DNA from 2 places in the Arthrobacter sp. HS15c genome. Region 1 is predicted to be linked to the other one. Evidence: riboswitches for the same ligand, from Rfam matches in the RefSeq annotation. Region 1 holds a riboswitch; the other holds the start of a gene.

Evidence for each region. Region 1 has a riboswitch for glycine ahead of ABV518_RS09730 (methylenetetrahydrofolate reductase). Riboswitches for the same ligand answer to the same signal wherever they lie in the genome.
Region 2: it holds a riboswitch for glycine, as region 1 does, so the genes downstream of both, gcvP (aminomethyl-transferring glycine dehydrogenase) here and ABV518_RS09730 (methylenetetrahydrofolate reductase) in region 1, are expected to answer to the same signal.

The regions. Positions count from the first base shown of each region.
Region 1 is NZ_JBFOHM010000005.1:180,955-192,538, forward strand. It holds gene ABV518_RS09685 (LysR substrate-binding domain-containing protein) at 1-367, shown strand, start outside; gene ABV518_RS09690 (hypothetical protein) at 372-695, opposite strand; gene ABV518_RS09695 (GPP34 family phosphoprotein) at 819-1,589, shown strand; gene ABV518_RS09700 (hypothetical protein) at 2,014-2,343, shown strand; gene ABV518_RS09705 (hypothetical protein) at 2,548-3,219, shown strand; gene ABV518_RS09710 (hypothetical protein) at 3,198-3,404, shown strand; gene ABV518_RS09715 (hypothetical protein) at 3,438-4,478, shown strand; gene ABV518_RS09720 (pectinesterase family protein) at 4,544-6,424, opposite strand; gene ABV518_RS09725 (polysaccharide lyase family 1 protein) at 6,424-7,767, opposite strand; glycine riboswitch at 7,987-8,085, shown strand; gene ABV518_RS09730 (methylenetetrahydrofolate reductase) at 8,246-9,106, shown strand; gene ABV518_RS09735 (hypothetical protein) at 9,252-9,602, opposite strand; gene ABV518_RS09740 (CDGSH iron-sulfur domain-containing protein) at 9,635-9,865, opposite strand; gene ABV518_RS09745 (iron-containing redox enzyme family protein) at 9,886-10,941, opposite strand; gene ABV518_RS09750 (DUF3618 domain-containing protein) at 11,193-11,584, opposite strand, start outside.
Region 2 is NZ_JBFOHM010000011.1:19,089-30,672, forward strand. It holds gene ABV518_RS18045 (agmatine/peptidylarginine deiminase) at 1-595, opposite strand, end outside; gene ABV518_RS18050 (nitrilase-related carbon-nitrogen hydrolase) at 592-1,644, opposite strand; gene ABV518_RS18055 (Dps family protein) at 1,849-2,328, shown strand; gene ABV518_RS18060 (MFS transporter) at 2,446-4,053, opposite strand; gene ABV518_RS18065 (TetR/AcrR family transcriptional regulator) at 4,122-4,661, shown strand; glycine riboswitch at 4,787-4,885, shown strand; gene gcvP (aminomethyl-transferring glycine dehydrogenase) at 5,085-7,931, shown strand; gene gcvT (glycine cleavage system aminomethyltransferase GcvT) at 7,942-9,090, shown strand; gene gcvH (glycine cleavage system protein GcvH) at 9,247-9,630, shown strand; gene glyA (serine hydroxymethyltransferase) at 9,627-10,961, shown strand; gene ABV518_RS18090 (L-serine ammonia-lyase) at 11,065-11,584, shown strand, end outside.

The sequences.
Region 1 (11,584 bases):
GGAGGAGGTGAGCATGGAGGAGCTGCGCAACGAATCGTGGATCGTGCGTGCGGAGGCGCACCCCGTCGTGGAAGTGCTGCAACGTTCCGCCCACGACGCCGGATTCGAACCAACCATCGGATTTCTCGCCAACGACTACCAGGAAGCCCAGGCCATGGTCAGCGTCGGCATGGGAGTGGCGCTGGTGCCCAGAACCGCCGTCGCCCTTCAGCACCCCGACGTCCGGGTGCTCAGCCTCGGGGATGCGGCCCCCTTGCGCCGCATCCTGCTGGCACAGCGCCAGGACAAGGTTTACGCACCCGCAGAGGTGGCCTTCCACTCCACGCTGCTCGAAATCGCGCGCGAACGGGCCGGCGACTACCTCTAGCCGCTCAGCTGCTGAGGCTCCAGTGCACCCGGATGGCCTCGGCAATGGGGCCGGCAGCGACGTCGACCCGGAAGGCAACGGGTGCGGTCCCGGTCTCTTCGATCACCGAGTCACGGTACACGCGGCCGCACGAGGGACACAGGGTGTAGAGATCCTCATCGGCGGGCCATGACGCCAATCCGGCAGGGACCTGGGTGGGGTCACCGTTGTGGACGGGGACGCCCTCTGAATTGGCCTGGATCAGTCCGTCCTTGCCGACGGTGTTGCCGCACACGCAGGTGATGGTGGTGACATCATGGCCGATCACATCGGCGGTTTCGGTGTCCATGATGACCTCCCCGGTGCTGTAAGAGAGACGTTGTATATTCAGCTTATGCCTGCTGGTCCGTGCCGTCGCCGGCGCTTGTAAATCCCCGTTGTGGTGGGCGGCCAACAGGGCCACCATGATCGTATGAACGCTGAAATTCCGAAGGCGGCGGAGCTTAACCTGCCCCAGGCCTTCCTCCTTCTGGCAACGAACGACACAACCGGAAAACCTGACATTCCGGTGTTTGCACTCAGGACTGCCTTGGCCGGTGCGATGCTGGCCGAACTGGACCTGATCGACGCGATCGAACTGCAGGGCAAGCACGTCAGGGCTACCGGCACCAGCCCGGAAACGGATCTCCAGCACGAGCTGGAACTCATCCGTGGCAAATCCCGGCCGCACGCTCCCAAGCGGTGGGTTTCCATGCTGGAGGGCCGCGCCGAAGTCCAGCGTGCCTACGAGGGGATGGCATCACGGGGCATCGTGGTGCATGTGGGCGAAAAGCACCTGGCCCGGTTCCGGCCCGTACGGTACCCGGAGAAGGACCACGGTCCGGAGGCGGCGCTCCTGGAAAAAATCCAGGCCGCGCTCAGCGGTCCGCCGTCCGCTCTCGAGGTGCCTGATACGGCAGCCGCCCCTGAGGCCAACGATGCGGGGACGACTGACGCCGGGGCGGCGGAGTCCACGTCGCCTGGTGCCGGGGCGCCTGATGCCAAGCCCGTTTCCACGCCGCCCGATGACAGGACCACGGCGCTGATCGCCCTGCTTCAGGCGGCCGGACTGCTCGGAAAGCTCTTCCCGGCGGCAGATCTGACCCGGGCAAATGAGCTGTCGAAGGACTATTGGCCGACCCGCGCGGTGGAGGACGAACTGCGCATGATCAGGCTGGCGCAGCAGGAAGCCGCCAACTTGTGATGCCGCCGGAAGGTGCCGGGACCGGCGCCACCGGCAAAGGGCCGACGGCGGACCTCCAGCCGTCGACCGTTTTTAACGCCATTGGTCAACCGGTTGGTGGATTCTTGGGGGTTGCCTGATAATCGGAAAGGGGGGTGCGCCGCGTCGACCCACCATCCCTCCCCAAAAATCCACACATCAGGAATCTTCTCCATGGACAGTTCAGGCTTCATTGCACTCTTTCTTGCCGGATCAGACAGCACTGCCACGAGCGCACTTCCGAATGCTCCGCGACAGCGCCTTGCCCCCGAACCTGAGCTGTCACGCTGGTCGGTCACCCGGGGCCGGGTGGCCAGTTTGCTCCACCGCCTTGCGTGGGCCATTGAGCCGGATACTCGCCGCATCTACTGAACGGGTCCGTGCCGCCCCCGCTAGACTCGCCGTCATGGGGGAACACAACACATCCGGGGACCGCAAGGCACCGAAGCTTGCCCGCTTGTCTGCCGCCGTCGTGCCCGCGGCGGGCCTCGTCGCGGTGCTGGTGGGGTGCCTCGTTGCGTGGAGCAACGCGAGCGCCGGCATCGGCTGGTTCGCCTACGCGCCGCTGAGCAACCAGCTTTTCTTAGGCAGCGGCATGGCCTTCGTCAGCCAGGGGACGCAGGTTGGCCTGGCAGTGGCAGTCGTTGGCTTGCTGGTCCTGGCGTTCTGGGCCGGCTACAGGATCGGCAGACGGGCCAGTCCGACGGACCAGGTCGCAGGACCCCGCACCGAGTGATGACACCCAGCGCGACCCGGGGAGCATCAGGCCGTTTTCCGGGTCCCTGACCCCGGCATGTCCAAACGACGCCTGGCGTTCACCGCCCCGAAACCGTTGGGGCCATGCCCGTTCTTCCGCAGCAGGAAGTCTTTTCACGCACCACCGCCCAGCGCCCCGGTCGCCTGGGAATGAATCGACCCCTGCTGTACCAAGGAGAACCCTGTGTTCCTGAAAAGTGCCGTCACCGCTCTTGTGGCCCTCACCTCCCTGACCGGAATCGCCGCCCCGCCGGCCGCGCAACCCGCCAACGCACCGGCGTCGGTTGTCCTCGGACGGCCGCTGGCCGCAGCCCATGCCCACAACGACTATGAGCATGACCGCCCACTGTTCGATGCCCTCGAGCATGGATTCACCAGCGTTGAGGCAGACGTGTGGCTGGTGGACGGCGAACTCCTGGTGGCCCACGACCTCGAGGACGCCAAGCCGGGAGCAACACTCGAGAGCCTCTACCTGGATCCGTTGGACGAACTGGTCCGGAACCAGGGCCACAGTGTCTATCCGCACTGGGACGGCAGCCTGCAGCTCCTGATCGACATCAAGAGTGAAGGGGAGGCCACCTACGCCGCCATCGAGAAGGAACTGGCCGGGCACCCGGAGATCATGAGCCGCTACAGCAATGGCGGCACCAAAACCGGACCCGTCACCGCCGTCATCAGCTGGAACAGCCCCCTGGCCACCATGCAGGCACAGGAAAAGCGCTTCGGCTTCTATGACGGACGCTCTGCCGAACTCACCTCCGGCATGCCCGCCGGGCTGATGCCGCTGTCAGGGACAACTGGACCAAGCTCTTCACCTGGCAGGGCGTTGGCCCCATGCCCGAAGCTGAACGCCTGAAGCTGCAGGCCTACGTGGCCCAGGCGCACACAAACGGGTACCGCGTCCGCTTCTGGGCCACCCCCCACCAGCCCGGCGCCGCACGCGACGCCGTCTGGAACGAACTGTTCGACGCCGGCGTGGACCACATCAACACCGACGACCTCGCGGCGCTGGACCAGTTCCTCAGCACCCGCACGCTCTAAGCCATCCCACCCCAGCAGACACGGGAAACCTCCATGCCTTCCAAGACCCTGAAAACCACGACGGCGGCAGCCGTCCTCGCGCTAAGCCTCCTTGCGTCCCAGCCCGCCCAGGCAGCCAACGACACCTCCGACAGCCAGGCGTTCACCTTTGGCGTCATCGGCGACGTCCCCTACGGCGACGCCGAAATCGCGAAGTTCCCGTCCCGCATCCAGGACATCAACGCCGACAGCGCGCTGAAATTCGTCACCCACGTGGGCGACATCAAGAACGGCTCCTCGGTCTGCTCGGACGAGTACTTCGCCGGCATCCGCTCACAGTTCGACACCTTCGAGCACCCCCTGGTCTTCACCCCGGGCGACAACGAGTGGGTGGACTGCCACCGCACCAACAACGGCGCCTACAACCCGCTGGAACGGCTGGACAAGCTGCGGGAGGTCTTCTTCGACCAGCCCGGCAAGACCCTGGGCGCCACCATGCCGGTCAGGACCCAGGAGAGCCTGGGACTCCCTGAAAATGTCCGCTTCACCCAGAACCGCGTGGCCTTCTCCGTGGTGAACGTCCAGGGCAGCAACAACTCGCTGCTTCCGTGGAGCGGCCTCGGCGAGACCGCGCCCACGCCCGAGCAGCTGGCTGAGGTAGAACACCGGACGGATGCCGTGCTCGACCAGATCCGCGAGACGTTCAGCGATGCGGCGCGGCGCAACGACCGCGCTGTTGTCCTCATGACCCAGGCCGACATGTTCGACCCGTCCCTGCTCGCCGCGGCTACCGCCACCCCGGCCACCATGTCCGGGTTCCGCCAGATCGTCGCTGCCATCGTTGAGGAGACCAACCGCTTCGACCGCCCGGTCTACCTCATCAACGGCGACAGCCACGTCTTTGCCGAGAACGAGCCGCTGGCGGAGGGCTCACCGTGGCTGGATGTGTACGGCCAGCCCGCCGCGGATGACCTGCAGCGCATCACTGTGGACGGATCGGCCAACGCCACCAACTACGTTCGGTTCACCGTGGCCGGCAACAGCAGCGACAGCGACGACGTCCTGAGCTGGGAGAAGGTCCCCTTCAGGCAATAGGCACCAGACGGAAGCGGACGACGGCGGGAGGTCCCGCCGTCGTCCGCTTTCCGTGTGCGCAGAAGCTACGCGGCGACCTCGGACGGCACCACGCTGCAGTCCGCCGTCGAGCCGGCGAGCTGTGGTGCCCAGCCGTCCGTTCCCTGCAGGTAGGTCCTGACCGTGTAGTTGCCCGCCTCAGCCACGGGCAGCTGCGGACGGTCGGCGGTCACCTGTGCGCCGGGGCCGATGTTCTTGTACTCGTGGAACCGGGCCTCCCGCCAGGAGAAGCCGCTCATGTCAGTCCAGGGCGTTCCCGAGATATGCGCGCCGAGCCAGGAGTCTCTGACCAGGACCTGGGCCACAGCGCGCGGGTCACCACCGGCGTGCCACGGCCTGCCCAGGTGGACGCTGTTCGCCGCGGCGTCCGAGACGAACCGGCACTGGTCAAAGAGGTAGCCGAACCGGATCGACAGATCCAGGCTCCCCGCCGACACGTAACCGTTGTTCGTGGTCGAGGCGCGGTCCAGGGACCTGATCTCGCAGCTGCTGAAAACAGCGGTCCCGCGGCCGAAGATGAAGTCAACGTCCCCTTCCACATAGCAGCCCTCGAAGTAGAAACGGGCCGGGACGCCCGCCCCCGGTGAGTTGACCAGCAGGGTGTCCTGGTTGCCCAGGCACCTGACGTTGGACAGCACCGAGCGGTCAGCGGTGATATGCAGCGCGACGGCCTGGCGGTCCTTGATCCCCAGATTGGCGGCCTCGTCGAAATCGTTGCTGAACGTCAGGTTCCTGGCTACGAAGTCTGGCCCGTCGATCCGGACCGATGCGCTGCCTGAGGTGCCGAAGTTCCCGCTGCCGTCGGGCTTGGGCGTGCCGGAGGCGTTGTTGTAGACGAGCACCACATCCTCCGGCCGGCTGCCCTGCCCGACGAAGGAGATTCGTGGCTTGTTGCTGGGCACCCGCACCATCTCCCTGTACGTGCCGGGCTGGATCCTGATGACCGTGCGCTGGGAGCTGTCCGCGGGCACAGAGTCGACGGCGGCCTGTACAGTGGCGAACGTCCTGCCCGGTCCGACGTCGAGCGTCACCGGGACGTCGATGGGGCGTTCAGCCGGCCAGTACATTCCCAGCAGGGGGTCGATGGCGGCGTCGATATTCAGGAAGTAGCCCGGCGGGAGGATCTGCTTGGCCTGCAGTTCGCGTGCCACGAGGCGGGCCACCGCCAGCGCACCGGCGGCCTGGAAATGCGTGTTGTCCTCCGAGCCCTGCGGATACTGCGGGTGCTCGCCTGGGGCCAGGAAAAGGAAGTGTTCCTTGGTTCCTTCCGGCCCCAGCTGCTGCCACAGCTCCTTTGACGAAACCGTCAGGTCCACCAGCGGAGTGCCGGACGCCGCGGCGAGTTCCCGTACGGCCTGCGGATACGCGCCGTGGGAATCCCCGGCATTCCCGAAGGAATCAAAACGGCGGCGTTCGACGGAGGTGACCAAGACCGGCTTTCCTCCGCGTGCCCTGGCGCCGTCGACGTACCGGCCCAGGTACTCCTTGAACGTGGTGTCCGGGAGCGTGCCCCGTGCGGGGTCCGCCACTTTCTCGTCGTTGTGGCCGAAGGAGATCAGCAGGTAGTCGCCCGGCTGCATCATGGCCAGGACCCGGTCCAGCTTTCCGGCGTCGGCAAAGCTCTTGGAGGAGGCGCCGGACCAGGCGTAGTCAAACACCGTTGCCTGCGGCCCCAGCAGTAGCGGCAGGGCCTGTCCCCAGCCGGCGCGGGGGCGTTCGGACTGCTGGTATGCCGACGACGTCGAGTCCCCGACGACGAAGATGACCGGTTTGGTGCGGGGTTTCGCGGGGTCAAGGACGGTTTGGGTGACGGCGTTAGCGACGCCCGTTCCCGAGAGGGCCATGGTTCCGGCGGTGAGCGCCAGGGTGGCCAGGACGCTGCGCCGGTTCGGCAGGATGGCGGCCATCAGACTTCCCCTCCCGCAGTGAAGATCGGGCCGGTGGAGTCCTGGAGCAGGGCTGGTACTGCCTGGGCCGGGTGGACCTGGGTGCGCAGGGTTGGCGTCCACGACGTATCTTCGGCCAGCTGGTCCGCGGGCGCGGCAGCGGCGTTGTATTCGGCGCGAAGGTCCGCGATCTTGCCGTTGACGGCGTTCGCGGTGGTGGTGATGGCCGTTCCCTTGAAGCGCCGGATGATGTTGCCGGCGTCGACGCCAGCCGGAAGGGTGAACGCATTGGCCTCGGCGTAGACGTGCGAGTCGAATCCGGCGCCCAGCGTGTACGCGTAGGGGACTGTGCTGTTTTCGGTCACCTTGAAGTGGTTGTTGTACACGTCCACCTGGCCGAAGCGGACACGCGGGGCGCGCTGGCCCACGTTTTCGAACACGTTGTGGTGGATGGTGACGCGCAGCTTGCCGGGGTCCCCGCGGGTGGGCGAGTCGGTGGAGCCGATCAGGAGCAGCTTGTCGTGGTCGGCGAACCGGTTGAAGGACATGGTCACCAGGTCCGAGCCGTTGGTGACGTCGACGGCGCCGTCGTGCACCTGGTAGGGGCGGCCGAAGTAGAGCGGCTGGGAGCTGTCAAGGTTGGGGGCGTCGGTGAATTCGTTGTGGTCGATCCAGACGTGCGTGGCTTGGTTGATGACCTGAAGCAGGTCGTATTCGCTGTTCCAGTTGCCCTCGGCGCCGTCGGTCGGATCCCAGGCCGGGAAGCAGTCGGCGGCGTCCCGCACCGTGAGGTTGCGGACGATCACGTTGGCGGCGCCGTTGACGCGGAGGGCTGCCCCGGAAATGCTGCTGTCCGTGGTGGCGCCGACGATGGTGGTGTTGCTGGGGATGTCCCAGCGGATGGACTTCGCCTGGTTTGCCGCGGCGAAGCGCCTGGCGTCCTCCTGCGGGCCGGCAGGCTTCTGGCTGCGGCCATAGGTTGCCGGGTCGAAGTCCTGGAGGTACTGGTCCAGGCTGTAGCCGGTGCCTTCGGCGTACTTTTCGCAGGTCAGCGGTGAACCGTCAGGTGCCGTGTTGGCGTCGATGGTTCCGTGGACCCGGACAATCTTGGGCTGGGTTCCGGCGGCGGCGAACGCGGCCAGCAGTTCGGCTTTTGTGGAGACGTCGTAGACGTTGGCGTCCTCGGCGGCTGAGCCTCCGGTGGTGCCTGTTCCTTCGGATGCCCAGCCGTTCCCCGGGGAAAGAATCTGGCGCTCCAGCGGGGTTTGGGCGGTCTGGGCGCCAGGGTCGGCCACCGGGTTGGGGGAGGCTCCTGCGGGAGCCGAAATGATCAGTGCTCCTGCCACGGCCAGGGCTGCGGACATGGATAAGTAGGTACTGCGTCTTCGCATGTTCTCTCTTCCGTCATTGGAATGAACTGCGCTCCGGTCCGGCGGCTGCTATGACGACGGTTACTGCGGAGCGCTGAGAAGGACACTACCCAGAAAGCGGTTTCTCAGCAAGGTCCGCGGTCCATGCTTTTGCGTCCCATCGGTCAACCAGATAGCGTGTGAGGCGTGTCACCCACCAGTGGCACATGCTTATGATCTGCGGCGGGAGAGTCCTGCCGGTACGTTTCAGCAGGCGCCGTAGGAGCAAATCCTCCCCAGGAATCTCTCAGGCCCACGTACCGCCGCGGCAAGGCAACTCTGGAAAGCAGTCCGGGAAACCGGGCTCACCGACGGGGCAAGTGGCGCACTGCGGACGGCAGGGCAAAACGGAAACTCTCAGGTCCAATACAGAGCGGGGAGGAACCCGAATCAGCGTGGCACCTTGGTGCCATCAGAATGATGGAGTTCCTCAATGACCGTTTCACCGTCCACCTCCGACGGCCGCCGTTCCTGGCCCACCAGAATCGAAATCATCCCCACCGAGGGAATCGTTGAGCGCGTTGCGGCCAAGGTTCCGCTGACGACACCGGTCACTGTGACATGCCTGCCCCACCACGGCATTGAGCGGACCATGCACGCCGCAGTGCAGCTGAGCGTGCTCGGCTACAAGGCCATCCCGCACCTCGCCGCCCGGAGCCTGCAGAGCCGCGCCGAGCTGACCGGAATCCTTCGTGAATGCGACGCCGCCGGCATCGGCGAGGTGTTCGTGATCGGCGGCGACCGGAAGAAGCCTGCCGGTATCTACGAGTCCGCCCTTCCCGTGCTGGAAGATATCGCGCAGTACACCGGCGGGACGATGCGGGCGGGCATTGCGGGCTACCCCGAGGGTCATCCCCTTGTTGGCCCGGTGGACGTGCTGGACGCCCTGCTGGCCAAGCAACACTTGGCCTCGCACGTGGTGACGCAGATGTGCTTCTCAGCATCGACAATCCTCGACTTCGCCGCGCTCCTGCGCCGTGAAGGCGTGGAGTTGCCGGTCTGGGCGGGGGTGGCCGGGTCCCTGCCGCGGACCAAGCTGGTCTCGCTGGGAACACAGATCGGCGTCGGAAGTTCCCTGAAGTTCCTCAGCCGCAAGGGCCCGCTGGCACTCAAGCTCCTGAGCGGCGACCAGTACTCGCCGGACTCGCTGATTGCCGGGCTGGAAAGCCGTCCCGGCAGCATCGCGGGTGTCCACCTCTACAGCTTCAACAGCCTCGATTCGGTTCCCGGCGGGCCGGAGCAGGCGCCGGCCCCGGCAGCAGCGCTGATTCCGGGGGCGGCGCGCGAGGGCTGAAACCGTAACAGGCCTGCAGCGCTGGCGCCGGGTGTCCTGGAATGCGGGACTACATCCGGGTGGAGATCAACGGGTAGTTCAGTCTGTTTCCGGGCCTTCGCAGAAGTGGCAGCCGTCTTCACAGCCTTCTTGTGCGGACAGTTGGCTAGAGGCTGTCAATGGACGCTCCTGCGGCGGAGAGGGCGTACTTGGGTTTTCGTGATCCGAACTGGCTCGCCATCAAAGTCCATTTCACCAACTCGCCGCTGCTCGGCGGCATGATGCTCCCCTCGGCGACGAGCTGCGCATCTGCCTCCTGGCCGGCCGGCGCCCACCATCCGTTCAGCGGGCAATGTTCGCCGGTCCGCACCTCGCGGCCTTTCCGGGAACTCTTGCTGTGGAACTGCCGGTGCGGGATACGTTTCTTCATCTCTGCTTCTTCGCTCTGCGGGATTTTCGTGGTGTGGGTCTCAGTATCTACCGGCAGAGCGTTAAGGAAAAGCGATGTTTTCCACACTATATAAGTCATTAGAAGTGATGGATCAAGACCTACGTTTCTGGGTCTGCCGGCATGGCAGGTTCGGTCCGGAACTTGATCCGTTTGTGGGTCCCGTCGCAGTACGGTTTGATCGCTGACGCCCCGCATCGGCACAGTGCCGCCGTCCTGCGCTGCCTGGGCACGGGTTCCCCCGACGGCGTGAGGATCTCGAAGTCCCCGCGGACCAGCAGCGGCCCGTCCGGGCAGACGATGATCGAACTGTCGGCGGATTCCTGGTCCATGTGTTCCTGTCTTTCTGTCGTCATGCTGCAGCGGGGAGAACGGTACGGAGCGACGATCGTCCGTTCTCCCACGCGTCCATGATGTGGAGGGTAAGCCTGGTGTCCAGGGCGATGGCCGCCGTCGCGCCAAACAACACGTCCGGGAGCAGGGCCGGTTCCGCCTCCACCAGTCCTCCGGCGAGGTCCCGGCCGGCGATCTGCTCATGCACTGCGTCCGCCTCGACGTGCTCGTCGAAGTAGGCGGTTGCTGCGGCGTCAAGGTTGTGGCGGCGGAATCCGTTGCCGTAGAGCTGGTTGGGCCGGGAGGACGTCATCTCGTAGATCGCCAGATGCCCGGCGATCGCGCCGCGGAGCCGGCGGTTCAGTCCAAAGAGGGACATCATGTTCACCGATGCCAGGGCGATCGCGGGCACGGCGTCAATGTACGCACCGTACCGGTCATCGAGCCCGACGGCACGCATGGTCCTGGCGAAGAGGGCGCTGTGCATCCGGTCCGCGCGGCCGCCGCCGTACTCGTCGGCCTGGATTTCCACCAGGGCGGCCTTGGCGCGGCCGGTGAGGCGGGGAATGGCCCACGTGTGCGGATCCGCTTCCTTGAGCTGATAGATGGATTTCTGGATCAGGAATTCCCGGAGCTGGTCGATTGTGGCCTTTTTCGCCACGTACTTCGACATGCTGGGCCCGGTGTCGGTGGCCGCGAGGGCAAACAGGACGGTGGCCACGCCGTCGCTGACGGGACCTGCCGCCGGAACCGGGGGAACCTCGGGGACCGCGGCCTGGGCAGCGGCCCGCAGTTCCTGTTCGAACGGCTGCTCCAAGAGACGGCGGACGCTGATCAGCCCGGGATGCCATTCCCAGCCGTCGTCCACGCCGTCCAGCCCGCCGTAGTGCAGCTCGTACAGGCAGAAGAGCGCCAGTTGGAGGTCGTCATCCTCAATTACATCTTCAGGCTCGGCCAGCCGTGGGGTGACGAGGGCATGGAGTTCGCCCAAACCTGCAGGGTTATCCGTGGGCGGTCCGGCGAGGATCGAGAGCAGGGCGGCGCTGACCGGCCCCCGCTGTTCGGGGATGTGCATGGTACTCCTAGGAATTTTTCAGCCCGGCGCGGGCGCTTCTGGCGGCGGTTAGGGGTCAGAACCGGTTGCGGCTGCGGGGATTTGCGGCGGGATTCTGCTTGGCGCGGCGGGCGCGCATGATGCGGCTGATGATGGTGGGGAGCAGGGCGAGCAGGAGCTTCTTCATGGCTGTGGTACCGTTCGTCGTTTTGGGGGATTAGACCGCAGGGCCGCCCTTCCATTGGAAGGACGGCCCGGGCAGCTACGTTGCCTCAGGCGTTTTGGATGTGGTCCTTGGCGTCTGTTGCCTTGTCGCGTACGTCTGCGGCGGCGTACTGGCCTTCGGTTTTGAGGTGTTCGGCGGCGTCGGTGGCGGTGGCTTTGACGTTTTCCATGGCTTCCTGGGCTGGTTCCTTCAGGCCCTGGGCCATGTCCTTGGCGGCGTCGGTCAGCTCGACGGTCAGCGGTTCGGCGGCGGTTTTGAGGGCGTCGGCGGCTTCGCGTTCCTTCTCGCTCGCGGGAATGAGGGAGGAGAGCAGCATGCCTGCGCCGAAGGCGATCAGGCCGGCGGCCAGGGGGTTGCCCTGGGTTTTGGCCTTGACCTGGGCCGGTGCCTCACCGATCGCGTGGCCGGCGTCGCCAAGGGCGCCGCTGACGGTGTCGC
Region 2 (11,584 bases), on a different contig from region 1:
CCAGCCCGCGGGGGAGCCAGACGACGTGGGTTGCGCCGATGGTCCGCGCGAGCTCGGCTTCGACGTCGGCCCGGCTGAGTCCGGGGTTGCGGCCCGGATCCAGCTGCACGGTTTCGGTCACCAGCACGGTTCCCTCGCCGTCCACCTGGATGCCGCCGCCTTCGTTGACCAACGCGGACACGATGTGCGTGGCGCCTGCGCGGCCGGAAACCTCGCCGGCGACCAGCGCGTCCTTGTCCCAGCGTGCCCAGTCCTGGGCGCCCCAGCCGTTGAACACCCAGTCGACGGCGCCGAGGCGCCCGTCCTCGGCGAGCACAAAGGTGGGGCCGATGTCCCGCATCCACGCGTCGTTGAGCGGGGCGGCAAGCACCTCGACGTCCGGGTGGAGGTCGCGGGCGGCGATGCCGACGTCGGCCGGGTCCACCACCACGGTGACCGGCTCAAATTCGACGGCGGCGTTGGCCACCGCTGCCCAGGTGGACCGGGCAGCATGGGCATCCTCGGCGGTGTCGCCCAGGGTGTAGCCGCCGGTGGGGAACGCCATCCAGAGCCGCTCCTGTGGAGCTGTCTCGGCCGGCATCCGCCACGCGTTCATGCGGTCACCTCGGTGTGCACTGCCGACGTCGGGATCCCCGCCTCCTCGCCGCCGAGCGGCTGGTCACGGCGCACGGGCTCGGTCAGCCGGCCGTAGGTGTCAGGGCGGCGGGTGGCCAGGAACGGGAAGAGCGTGAGCCAGTCCCGGCGCTGGTCCAGGTCCAGGTCTGCCACCAGGACGGCGGACTCGTCGCGCGGGGCCTGGACCAGGATCCGGCCGTAGGGGTCGGAGATAAACGAGGAGCCGTAGAAGTCCAGGGTTCCCTCGCTGCCCCAGCGGTTGGGGGCAATCATAAAGAGGCCGTTGGCGATGCCGTTGCCCACAATGACCTGCTGCCACAGCGGCTGCGTGTCGAAGTCCGGGTGGTCCGGTTCGGAGCCGATCGCGGTGGGGTACACCAGGATCTCGGCGCCGCCCAGGGAGTACAGCCGGGCGACTTCCGGGAACCATTCGTCCCAGCAGGTGGGCATGCCCAGCCGCGCTCCACCCAATTCTGCCGGCGCGTGGACCTCGTAGGCATCCGCTGCCGCCGGCCCCTGGCGGAAGAACTTGTCCTCGTAGTAGCCGGCGGTGACCGGGATGTGCAGCTTGTGCGTCCGGGCGAGCAGTTCACCCTCGGACGACACCAGGATGGCGGTGTTCAGGCCAAGGCCGTCGTCGCTGCCGTCCGGGGCCGGTGCCTGCTGGTACAGCGAGGCGTGGACGGCCACGCCGTGGCGGCGGGCGGACTCGGCAGCAAACCGGAACGTGGGCCCGGTGAGCAGGTCCTCAGCGGTGTCCGACGGCCGGGGCCGCGCCGCTCCGGGCCGCGAAATGTCATTTTCGGGGCGGGTGTCCGCGGGGTAGCGGGAGAGCGTGAGTTCGGGCAGGAACACCGCCGTGGCACCCAGCCGGGCGGCGCGGCCGATGCCTTCGTCCAGTTCAGCCTGCAGGACAGCAGTGTCTGCATGCCAGCGGTGCTGCACCACGCCCACCCGCAGGGCGGGGCGTTCGGACGGCGTTGTCCGGGCCAGGGAAGCGGGAGAGTCGAGGCAGGAAATTTCAATCATGGGCTTACTTCCAGTGAGACGACCGTCACTAAATGAATGACGTTCATTTAGTATGGACGGTACCGGGCTTTCGCGCAAGGGCTTAAATGAATCACGTTCTTTTGTGTCGCCGGGACCTAATTAGTAAGCTCACTGAGAAATTTTGCTCCGGGCTCCCAAAACGGCTGATAGCGTCAGGATCACTGGACCAATCGAGGAGGATTTATGAAAGCTTCACCGACGCTGACCAACAATCTTCAGGCCGTTCTTGCGGACCTGATCGAGCTGCACATCCAGGGCAAGCAGGCCCACTGGAACATCGTGGGCACCAACTTCCGGGACCTCCACCTGCAGCTCGATGAAATTGTTGATGCCGCCCGCCAGTTCGCCGACGACATGGCCGAAAGAATGCGTGCACTGCATGCCCTTCCCGACGGCCGCAGCTCGACGGTGGCCAAGAGCACCAGCCTGGCCCAGTTCCCGGAAGGACTTATCAACACCAAGGACGCCATCGAACGGATCGTCGCCGCCCTCGAAGCCGCCGTCGGGACCATGCGCAAGGTCCATGACGAAGTGGATGAAGAGGATCCCACCACCGCGGACCTGCTGCATGCATTCATCGCCAAGCTGGAGCAGTACGCCTGGATGGTGAACGCCGAGACGATGAAGGCCTCCGCCAGCGTCACCGCGCCGGACGCAAAGTAGCGCAGCGCTCGCAGATCAAATACTGGAGCGCCCGGCGCCGGAGTCAACTCCGGCGCCGGGCGCTTTTTCATGCGGCGCCTTTGCTGCGGGGCGGATCCCTGGTCGAAGGCGGGCCGCCTAGTGCGCCTTGGGAACCCGGTGAAGCGCGACGGCGGCCAGGACTGCCGCCCCCGCCATCAGTACCAGCGCGATCCCCGCAGTGATGTGCACCCCGGAATCGAACGCCGCGCGCGCCGCGCCGCGGAGCGCTTCAGCAAGCGGAGCAGGCAGGGTGGCGGCCAGCTCCATGGCACCTGCCAGGGTTTCGCCTGCCTGATGCGCAGCTGTGCCGGACGTGGCCTCTGCGAGCCCGGCGGGAAACAGCAGATTGTGCTGGTACGAAGCCGTCAGGATGGAGCCCAGGACTGCCGTCCCCAGCAGTGACCCCACCTCGTAGCCCGTCTCGGAGATCGCGGCCGCCGCCCCTGACTTTTCAGCTGGAACGGCACCAAGGATGAGGTCGTTCGAGATGGTTTCGGCCGTACCCACGCCCAGCGCCAGGATGAGCAGTGCTCCCAGCAGGAGGGCCGGACCCGCGCTGTGGTTGCCGAAGGCCACCAGCCCGTGGCCGGTGGCGCTCAGGGCCAGGCCGCCGGCCACCACGAATCCCGGACGGACCTTCCGCACCAGTGGCACCGCCACCAGTCCGGCCACCACCGTGGCCAGCAGGGCCGGGATCATGGCCACTCCGGACGCGGACGGTGTCATGCCCTCCAGGAGCTGGAGGTGCTGGGCCAGGAACAGGATGAAGCCGTTGAAGGAAAACAGCGCCAGGACGTTGGCCGTAATGGCCGTGCTGAACACCCTGTTGCGGAACAGGGACATGTCCAGCAGGGGACTGGCAATGCGGAGCTGGCGGCGGACAAATATAAACCCCATGGCCAGGCCAAACCCTATGAGGAACACCGGAATTGTTCCAAAACCCTCGGTGGCCAGCTCCTTGATGCCATAAACCACCGGCACCATCACCAGCAGGGACAGCAGAATGCTGGGCATGTCCACCCGCCCGGGACGGGGATCCCTGGACTCCGGGATGAAAGCCGGACCGAATACCAGCAGAGGCAGCATGATGGGCACCGCGACCAGCAGGATGGCGCCCCACCAGAACTGCTCCACCAGCCAGCCGCCGAAAATGGGGCCCAGCGCGGCGCCGCCGGAAAAGCCTGCCGCCCAGATGGCAACAGCTAGCCGGCGCCGGTTGGGGTCCGGAAAGATGTTCCGGATCAGGGACAGCGTGGACGGCATCAGCATGGCCCCGAAGAACCCCAGCATCGCCCTGCCGGCGATGAGCCACTCGGCGCTCGGCGCGAAAGCCGTCACCGCCGAGACGGCCGCGAAGCCGACGCTGCCAATCAGGAGGAGCCGCCGGCGTCCTATCCGGTCACCGAGGCTGCCCATGGCAACCAGCAACCCGGCGAGCACCAGCGGATAGGCGTCCACGATCCAGAGCAGCTGGACGCCCGATGTTTCCAGGCTCCGCGCAATGGCCGGCAGTGCAAACGTCAGCGCCGTGTTGTCCACTGCAACAAGGAGTACCGGGAACATCAGCAGTCCCAGCGCAAGCCAGTCGCGCCATTGGCCCCTCGCCGGAACCGGTGCCGGACCGGGAGCCGGCGTCGACCGGGCGGTGGACGGCGTGACGGAGGTGCTGTTGGTGTTCTGCCGGGAGGCTGCGGACGTGGTCATGCAATAACTGTACCGTCTGGACGGTATAGTTAAGAAATCGAAGCCCCCAAGGATGCATGATTGGAACCATGGCCAGAAAACCCGTTGCGCATGATGCCGTCCTCGACGCCTTCGAAGAACTCCTCATCGACGTGGGGGAGCGCGCAGCCACGCTGGATGCCGTGGCCAAAAAGGCCGGCGTGTCCAAGGGCGGACTGCTGTACCACTTCCCGAACAAGGAGGCGTTGATCACCGCCACCCTTGAACGGCTGGACCGCCTGGCCGGCGAGGACCTCGCCGCCATGGCGGCCGCGCCCGAGGGTGCCGCCGCGTACTTCATCCGTTCATCGCTCTGGTCCGACACCCCGATGGACCGTTCGTTTGTTGCCGCCACCCGCCTGGCCGAGGTGGCCCACGAGGAGGCCCGCCGCCGTTTCGCGGCCATCCAGCAGCAGTGGCTGGAACTGATCGGCGCCGACGTCGGCAAGGCAATGGCCAAGGCCGTGCTCTATATGGGTGACGGGCTGTATTTCAACGCCATGTGGGAAAGCGGTCCGTCCGGGAACGCCGACGGCCGGCAGGGGGATGTGGCGGAACTCCTTGCCGCGGTGGAGCGGCTGAGGGGCTGAATGCCCGCAGGGCTGGCGGTGCACGTCCCGGGCGGTCGCCATTTGCCCGAAAGCCTGCGGCATAGGACAATTGGTGATGGCTGTCACCGGCCATGCAAGATGTCAATCCCAAATGAATAAGCCTTTGATCTGCGGCGGGAGAGTTCTGCTAGTAGGTACAAGCAGGCGCCGTAGGAGCAAATCCTCCCCAGGAATCTCTCAGGCCCATGTACCGCCGCGGCGAGGCAACTCTGGAAAGTAGCAGGCTGTCCGCCTGACGTGTCCCGGATCGCTCCGGAACATCAGGACTGCTGTGCTCACCGACGGTGCAAGCGCCGGCCCCGCAGCAGCGGACCGCGCGGAAACTCTCAGGTCCAATACAGAGTGGGGAGGAACCCGAATCGATGTGGCGTACCCTGCGCCGCCTGAGTTATGGAGTTCCTTTTGACTGTCAATTCAGCCTCTACGTCTTTCGTTGACCGGCACATCGGCGCCCGCCGCCAGGCCGACGTCGACGCCATGCTCAAGGCTGTCGGCTACGACACCGTCGATGCGCTCGTGGATACCGCGGTCCCGAAGGACATCCGCCAGGACTCCGGCCTCCAGCTGGCAGAGGCCCTGAGCGAGGTGGAAGCCCTCGCCGAACTGCGCAAGCTCGCCGCGAAGAACAAAACCGCCGTGCAGATGATCGGCCAGGGCTACTACGACACCGTGACGCCCGCGGTGATCCGCCGGAACATCCTCGAAGGCCCGGCCTGGTACACCGCGTACACGCCCTACCAGCCGGAGATCTCCCAGGGCCGCCTCGAGGCGCTGCTGAACTTCCAGACCATGGTCCAGGACCTGGTGGGCCTGCCCATCGCCAACGCGTCGCTGCTGGACGAAGCCACCGCCGTGGCCGAAGCCGTCCTGATGATGCGCCGGGCCAACAAGAACAAGGACGCCCGCGACGGCAAGACGGTGCTCGATGCCGATTGCCTGCCGCAGACCATCGCCATCGTGAAGGGACGCGCCGAGGCGCTGGGCTTCGAAGTGGAGGTTGCTGACCTTTCCAAGGGCCTGCCCGACGGCGTCATCAACGGCGTGGTACTGCAGCAGCCCGGTGTTTCCGGCCGGGTCTTCGACCACTCCGCCGTCATCGCCGGCGCCAAGGAACGCGGTGCCCTGGTGACCGTGGCCGCCGACCTCCTGGCCCTCACCCTCATCACGCCGCCCGGCGAGCAGGGCGCCGATATCGCCGTCGGCTCAGCCCAGCGCTTCGGCGTCCCGCTCTTCTACGGCGGACCCCACGCTGCCTACATGGCCGTGCAGAAGGGCCTCGAGCGCTCCATGCCGGGCCGCCTGGTGGGCGTCTCCAAGGACTCCGCCGGCATTCCCGCCTACCGCCTGGCGCTGCAGACCCGCGAGCAGCACATCCGCCGCGAAAAGGCCACGTCCAACATCTGCACCGCGCAGGCACTGCTGGCCATCGTGGCGTCCATGTACGCCGTGTACCACGGCCCGGACGGCCTGAAGGCGATCGCCCAGACCGCCCACGGCCACGCGAAGACCCTGGCCGCGTCCCTGAAGGCCTCCGGCCTGGACGTGCTCCACACCAGCTTCTTCGATACCGTCACCGTGTCCGTCCCCGGCAAGGCGGCCGGGATCGTTGCCGCCGCCGAAGCCAAGGGCATCAACCTGCGCAGCATCGACGCGGACACCGTGGGCTTCTCCACGGACGAAACCACGACGCCGGCAATCGTCGACGGCGTCCTGGCCGCCTTTGGTGCCGCCCCGGCGGAGGTGACGGACGCGTTCGCCCTGGATGCCGCCGTCGAGCGTTCCTCCGACTTCCTGCAGCACCCCGTGTTCAGCACCCACCGTTCCGAAACCCAGCTGCTGCGCTACATCCGGAAGCTTTCGGACCGCGACCTCGCGCTGGACCGCACCATGATCCCGCTGGGCTCCTGCACCATGAAGCTGAACGCCACGGCCGAAATGGAAGCCATCTCCTGGCCCGAGTTCGCCTCCATCCACCCGTTCGCGCCTGACTCCCAGACCGAAGGCTGGCGGGAACTGATCGCGGACCTGGAAGCCCAGCTCACGGAGATCACCGGCTACGACCAGGTGTCCATCCAGCCCAACGCCGGCTCCCAGGGCGAGCTCGCAGGCCTGCTGGCCATCCGCGGCTACCACCTCTCCCGCGGCGACGACCAGCGCACCGTCTGCCTCATCCCGGCGTCGGCGCACGGCACCAACGCGGCCTCCGCCGTCCTGGCCGGCATGAAGGTAGTGGTGGTGGCCACGGCTGCCGACGGCACGATTGACCACACCGACCTGTACGCGAAGATCGAGGCCAACAGGGACGCGCTGTCCTGCATCATGATCACCTACCCGTCCACCCACGGGGTGTACGACGCCGACGTCCGAGAGGTCTGCGACGCCATCCACGCCGCAGGCGGCCAGGTCTACATTGACGGCGCCAACCTCAACGCCCTGGTTGGTCTGGCCCAGCCGGGCCAGTTCGGCGGCGACGTGTCGCACCTGAACCTGCACAAGACGTTCTGCATCCCGCACGGCGGCGGCGGCCCGGGCGTTGGCCCGGTCGCGGCCAAGGCGCACCTGGCACCGTTCATGCCGGGCAACGCGGCCACCTGGACCGAAGGCAACGACGTCCCGATCTCCGCCTCCCGCTTCGGCTCCGCAGGCGTCCTGCCGATTTCCTGGGCCTACGTGAAGCTTATGGGCGGTGCGGGCCTGACCGAGGCCACCAAGTCGGCGCTGCTCGCGGCCAACTACATCGCTGCCCGCCTCAACGACTTCTTCCCGGTGCTGTACACGGGCGAAGGCGGACTGGTGGCACACGAGTGCATCCTGGACCTGCGCGAGCTGACCGCCAAGACCGGCGTCACGGCCGAGGACGTGGCCAAGCGCCTCATCGACTACGGTTTCCACGCCCCCACCCTGGCGTTCCCCGTGGCAGGCACACTGATGGTGGAACCCACGGAGTCCGAGGACCTGCACGAGATCGACCGCTTCATCACCGCGATGATCGCGATCCGGGCCGAAATCGATCAGGTGGCCGACGGCGACTTCACCGTTGTGGACAGCCCGCTGCGCAACTCCCCGCACACCGCGGCCGCCGTGATCAGCACTGACTGGGACCGCGCCTACCCGCGTGAGCAGGCCGTCTTCCCGGTTGCCTCGCTCAAGCAGGACAAGTACTTCCCGCCCGTGGGCCGCATTGACGGCGCCGCAGGGGACCGAAACCTGATCTGCTCCTGCCCGCCGCTTTCCGAGTTTGAAAACTAAGGATTCCGTGATGACTGAGAACTACACAGCGCTCTACGAAGAGCACAAGAAGCTCGGCGCCTCCTTCACCGACTTCGGCGGCTGGCAGATGCCGCTCAAGTACAGCTCCGAGCTCGCCGAGCACCACGCCGTCCGCAAGGCGGCCGGCATCTTCGACCTCTCCCACATGGGCGAAGTCTGGGTGACCGGCCCGGACGCCGCAGCATTCCTGGACTACGCCCTGGTGGGCAAGATTTCCGCGATGGCCGTGGGCAAGGCAAAGTACTCGCTGATCTGCAATGAGGACGGCGGCATCATCGACGACCTCATCACCTACCGCCGTCCGGCCGCTGCGGACGGCACGGACCGCTTCCTGGTGGTCCCCAACGCCGGCAACGCCATGACGGTGGCAGCTGCGCTGGCCGAGCGGGCCGCCGGCTTCGACGTCGTGGTTGAGGACGTCTCCGCCGAGACCTCGCTCATCGCCGTCCAGGGCCCCAAAGCAGAGGAGCTCCTCCTCCGCCTGGTCCCCGCCGCCCAGCACAGCCTGGTCACCGGGCTCAAGTACTACGCCGCCGTCGAGGTCCCCTTCCTCGTGGCCGGAGCCGGCCAGGAGCTCCTGCTGGCACGCACCGGCTACACCGGCGAGGACGGCTTCGAGATCTTCGTGGCCAACGACGACGCCGCCGCGCTCTGGCAGGCCATCGTCGCCATTGCCGACGAGGGGGAACTGGTGCCTGCCGGCCTCGCCTCCCGCGACTCGCTCCGCCTCGAGGCCGGCATGCCGCTGTACGGCAACGAGCTCTCCCTGGAAGGCGACCCGTTCGCCGCCGGCCTGGGACCCGTCGTCGCGCTTTCCAAGGAAGGCGACTTCGTGGGCAAGGCCGCGCTCGCCGCCAAGAAGGAAGCCGGCGCCAGCACCACCACCGGCCGCCGGCTGGTGGGCCTCAAGGGCCTGGGCCGCCGTGCCGGCCGCGGCCACTACCCGGTCCTCAAGGACGGCGCAGTGGTTGGCGAAGTCACCTCCGGCCAGCCCTCGCCAAGCCTGGGCTATCCGGTGGCCATGGCCTACGTCGACGTCGCCCTCACCGAGCCCGGCACCGCCCTGGACATCGACCTCCGCGGCAAGACGGAGCCGTTCGAAGTGGTGGCCCTGCCGTTCTACAAGCGCCAAAAGTAGCTTTCGGGTTGCGTTGGGGCTGAGATCCTCTGCGTGCTGCTCCTTCGTCGCTCTGACGCACGCTGCCGGAATCCCAGCCCCAACGCTCTCTCACTTTTCGCAGGTTTTTAACCGACGCTCTCTCGCTTTTCGCAAACCTAACTGAAGGAAAAACACATGGCTAAAGTTGCCGCTGAACTGCAGTACTCCGAGGAACACGAGTGGGTCTCCCGTGAGGACGGGAACGTGGTGTCCATCGGCATTTCCGCCGTGGCCACGGACGCCCTCGGTGACATTGTGTACGTGGACCTGCCCGAGGTCGGCTCGACCGTGACCGCGGGGGAGACCTGCGGCGAGGTGGAATCCACCAAGTCCGTTTCGGACCTGTACGCCCCGGTGACCGGTGAAGTCACGGAAACCAACCCGGCGGTCGTCGATGACCCCGCACTGATCAACAGCGACCCGTACGGCGCCGGCTGGCTGTTCAAGGTGGCTGCCGAGTCCGAGGGCCCGCTGCTCTCCGCCCAGGACTACGCCTCCAAGAACGGCGGCGAGCTGTGAGCGGCGCCGCTGCCGCAGGCACCAGCACGGCAGTGTTCGAGCAGGTTGTCTCCCCGAGCCTGGACGCGGACCTGTCCGTGCTGGACCCGGAGATCGCAGCCAAGATCGACGACGAACTGGGCCGCCAGCGGGACGGCCTGGAGATGATCGCTTCGGAGAACCACACCGCGGTGGCTGTTATGCAGGCGCAGGGCTCGGTCCTGACCAACAAGTACGCCGAGGGTTACCCGGGCAAGCGCTACTACGGCGGCTGCGAGCACGTCGACGTCATCGAGCAGCTGGCCATCGACCGGGTCAAGGCCCTGTTTGGCGCCGAGTTCGCGAACGTCCAGCCGCACTCCGGTGCGCAGGCGAACGCCTCGGTGATGCACGCGCTGATCAAGCCGGGCGACACCATCATGGGCCTGAACCTGGCCCATGGCGGGCACCTGACCCACGGCATGAAGATCAACTTCTCCGGCCGGCTCTACAACGTCATCCCGTACCAGGTCCGCGAAGAGGACCACCGGATCGACATGGCCGAGGTGGAGCGCCTGGCCCAGGAGCACAAGCCGCAGCTGATCGTTGCCGGCTGGTCCGCGTACGCCCGGCAGCTGGACTTTGCCGAGTTCCGCCGGATCGCCGATTCCGTGGGCGCCTACCTGATGGTGGACATGGCCCACTTCGCCGGCCTCGTCGCCGCCGGGCTGCACCCCTCACCCGTGCCGCACGCCCACGTGACCACCTCCACCACGCACAAGACCCTCGCCGGTCCGCGCGGCGGCATCATCCTGACCAACGACGCCGCGATCGCCAAGAAGATCAACTCGGCGGTGTTCCCGGGCCAGCAGGGCGGGCCGCTGGAGCACGTCATCGCCGGCAAGGCCGTGGCCTTCAAGATCGCCGCGTCCGCCGAGTTCAAGGAACGCCAGGAACGCGTCCTGGCCGGCGCCCGGATCCTGGCCGACCGCCTGGTCCAGCCGGACGTCACCGCCAAGGGGATCAATGTGATCTCCGGCGGCACCGACGTGCACCTGGTCCTCGTGGACCTCCGCAGCTGCGAACTGGACGGCCAGCAGGCCGAGGACCGGCTCGCGGAGATCGACATCACGGTCAACCGCAACGCTGTGCCGTTCGACCCGCGCCCGCCGATGGTCACTTCCGGGCTGCGGATCGGCACCCCGGCGCTGGCCACCCGCGGCTTCGGTGAGGCAGCCTTCCGCGAGGTCGCGGACATCATCGCCGAGGCTTTGATGGCCGACGCCGGCGCGGACCTTTCCGGGCTGCGTCACCGCGTCGAGGTCCTCGCCGCAGCCCACCCGCTCTACCCGGGCGTTGCCAACCTCGCCTGACGCCAACGGTCCCGCCGGGCTGGTTGCCCGGTGGGACCGGCATCCTCCGCGTGCTCTGCACCCGACCAACTGCACATGAGTCACAAATGAGTAAGGATTAGTTATGGCTGTTGGTGTCTTTGATCTTTTTTCGATCGGAATTGGACCTTCGAGCTCGCATACTGTCGGGCCGATGCGGGCTGCTGCGGTGTTTGCCGAGGAGCTCAAGCAGTCCGGCGCCCTGGACAAAGTGGCCGGCCTTCGGGTCGACCTGTACGGCTCGCTCGCCGCCACCGGCCACGGGCACGGGACGATGACCGCGATTTTGTTGGGCCTGGAGGGCTTCCACCCCGAGAAGATCCTTCCCGACGAGGTGGAGGACAGGCTGGCCGCCATCGCCGAAACGGGCACCCTGCAACTGTCCGGTTCCGTCCCCCTGCCCTACGCCGTGAAGGACATGGTCCTGCGCCCGCTGACCATCCTGCCGCGGCACACCAACGGCATGACCTTCACCGTCTCCGACGCCGACGGCGAAGTCCTCCACAGTGCCACCTTCTTCTCCGTCGGCGGCGGATTCATCGTCCGCGAGGGGGAGGAAGATGCAGCGCTGAAGGAACTCGATGAATCAAAGAAGGAACTTCCCC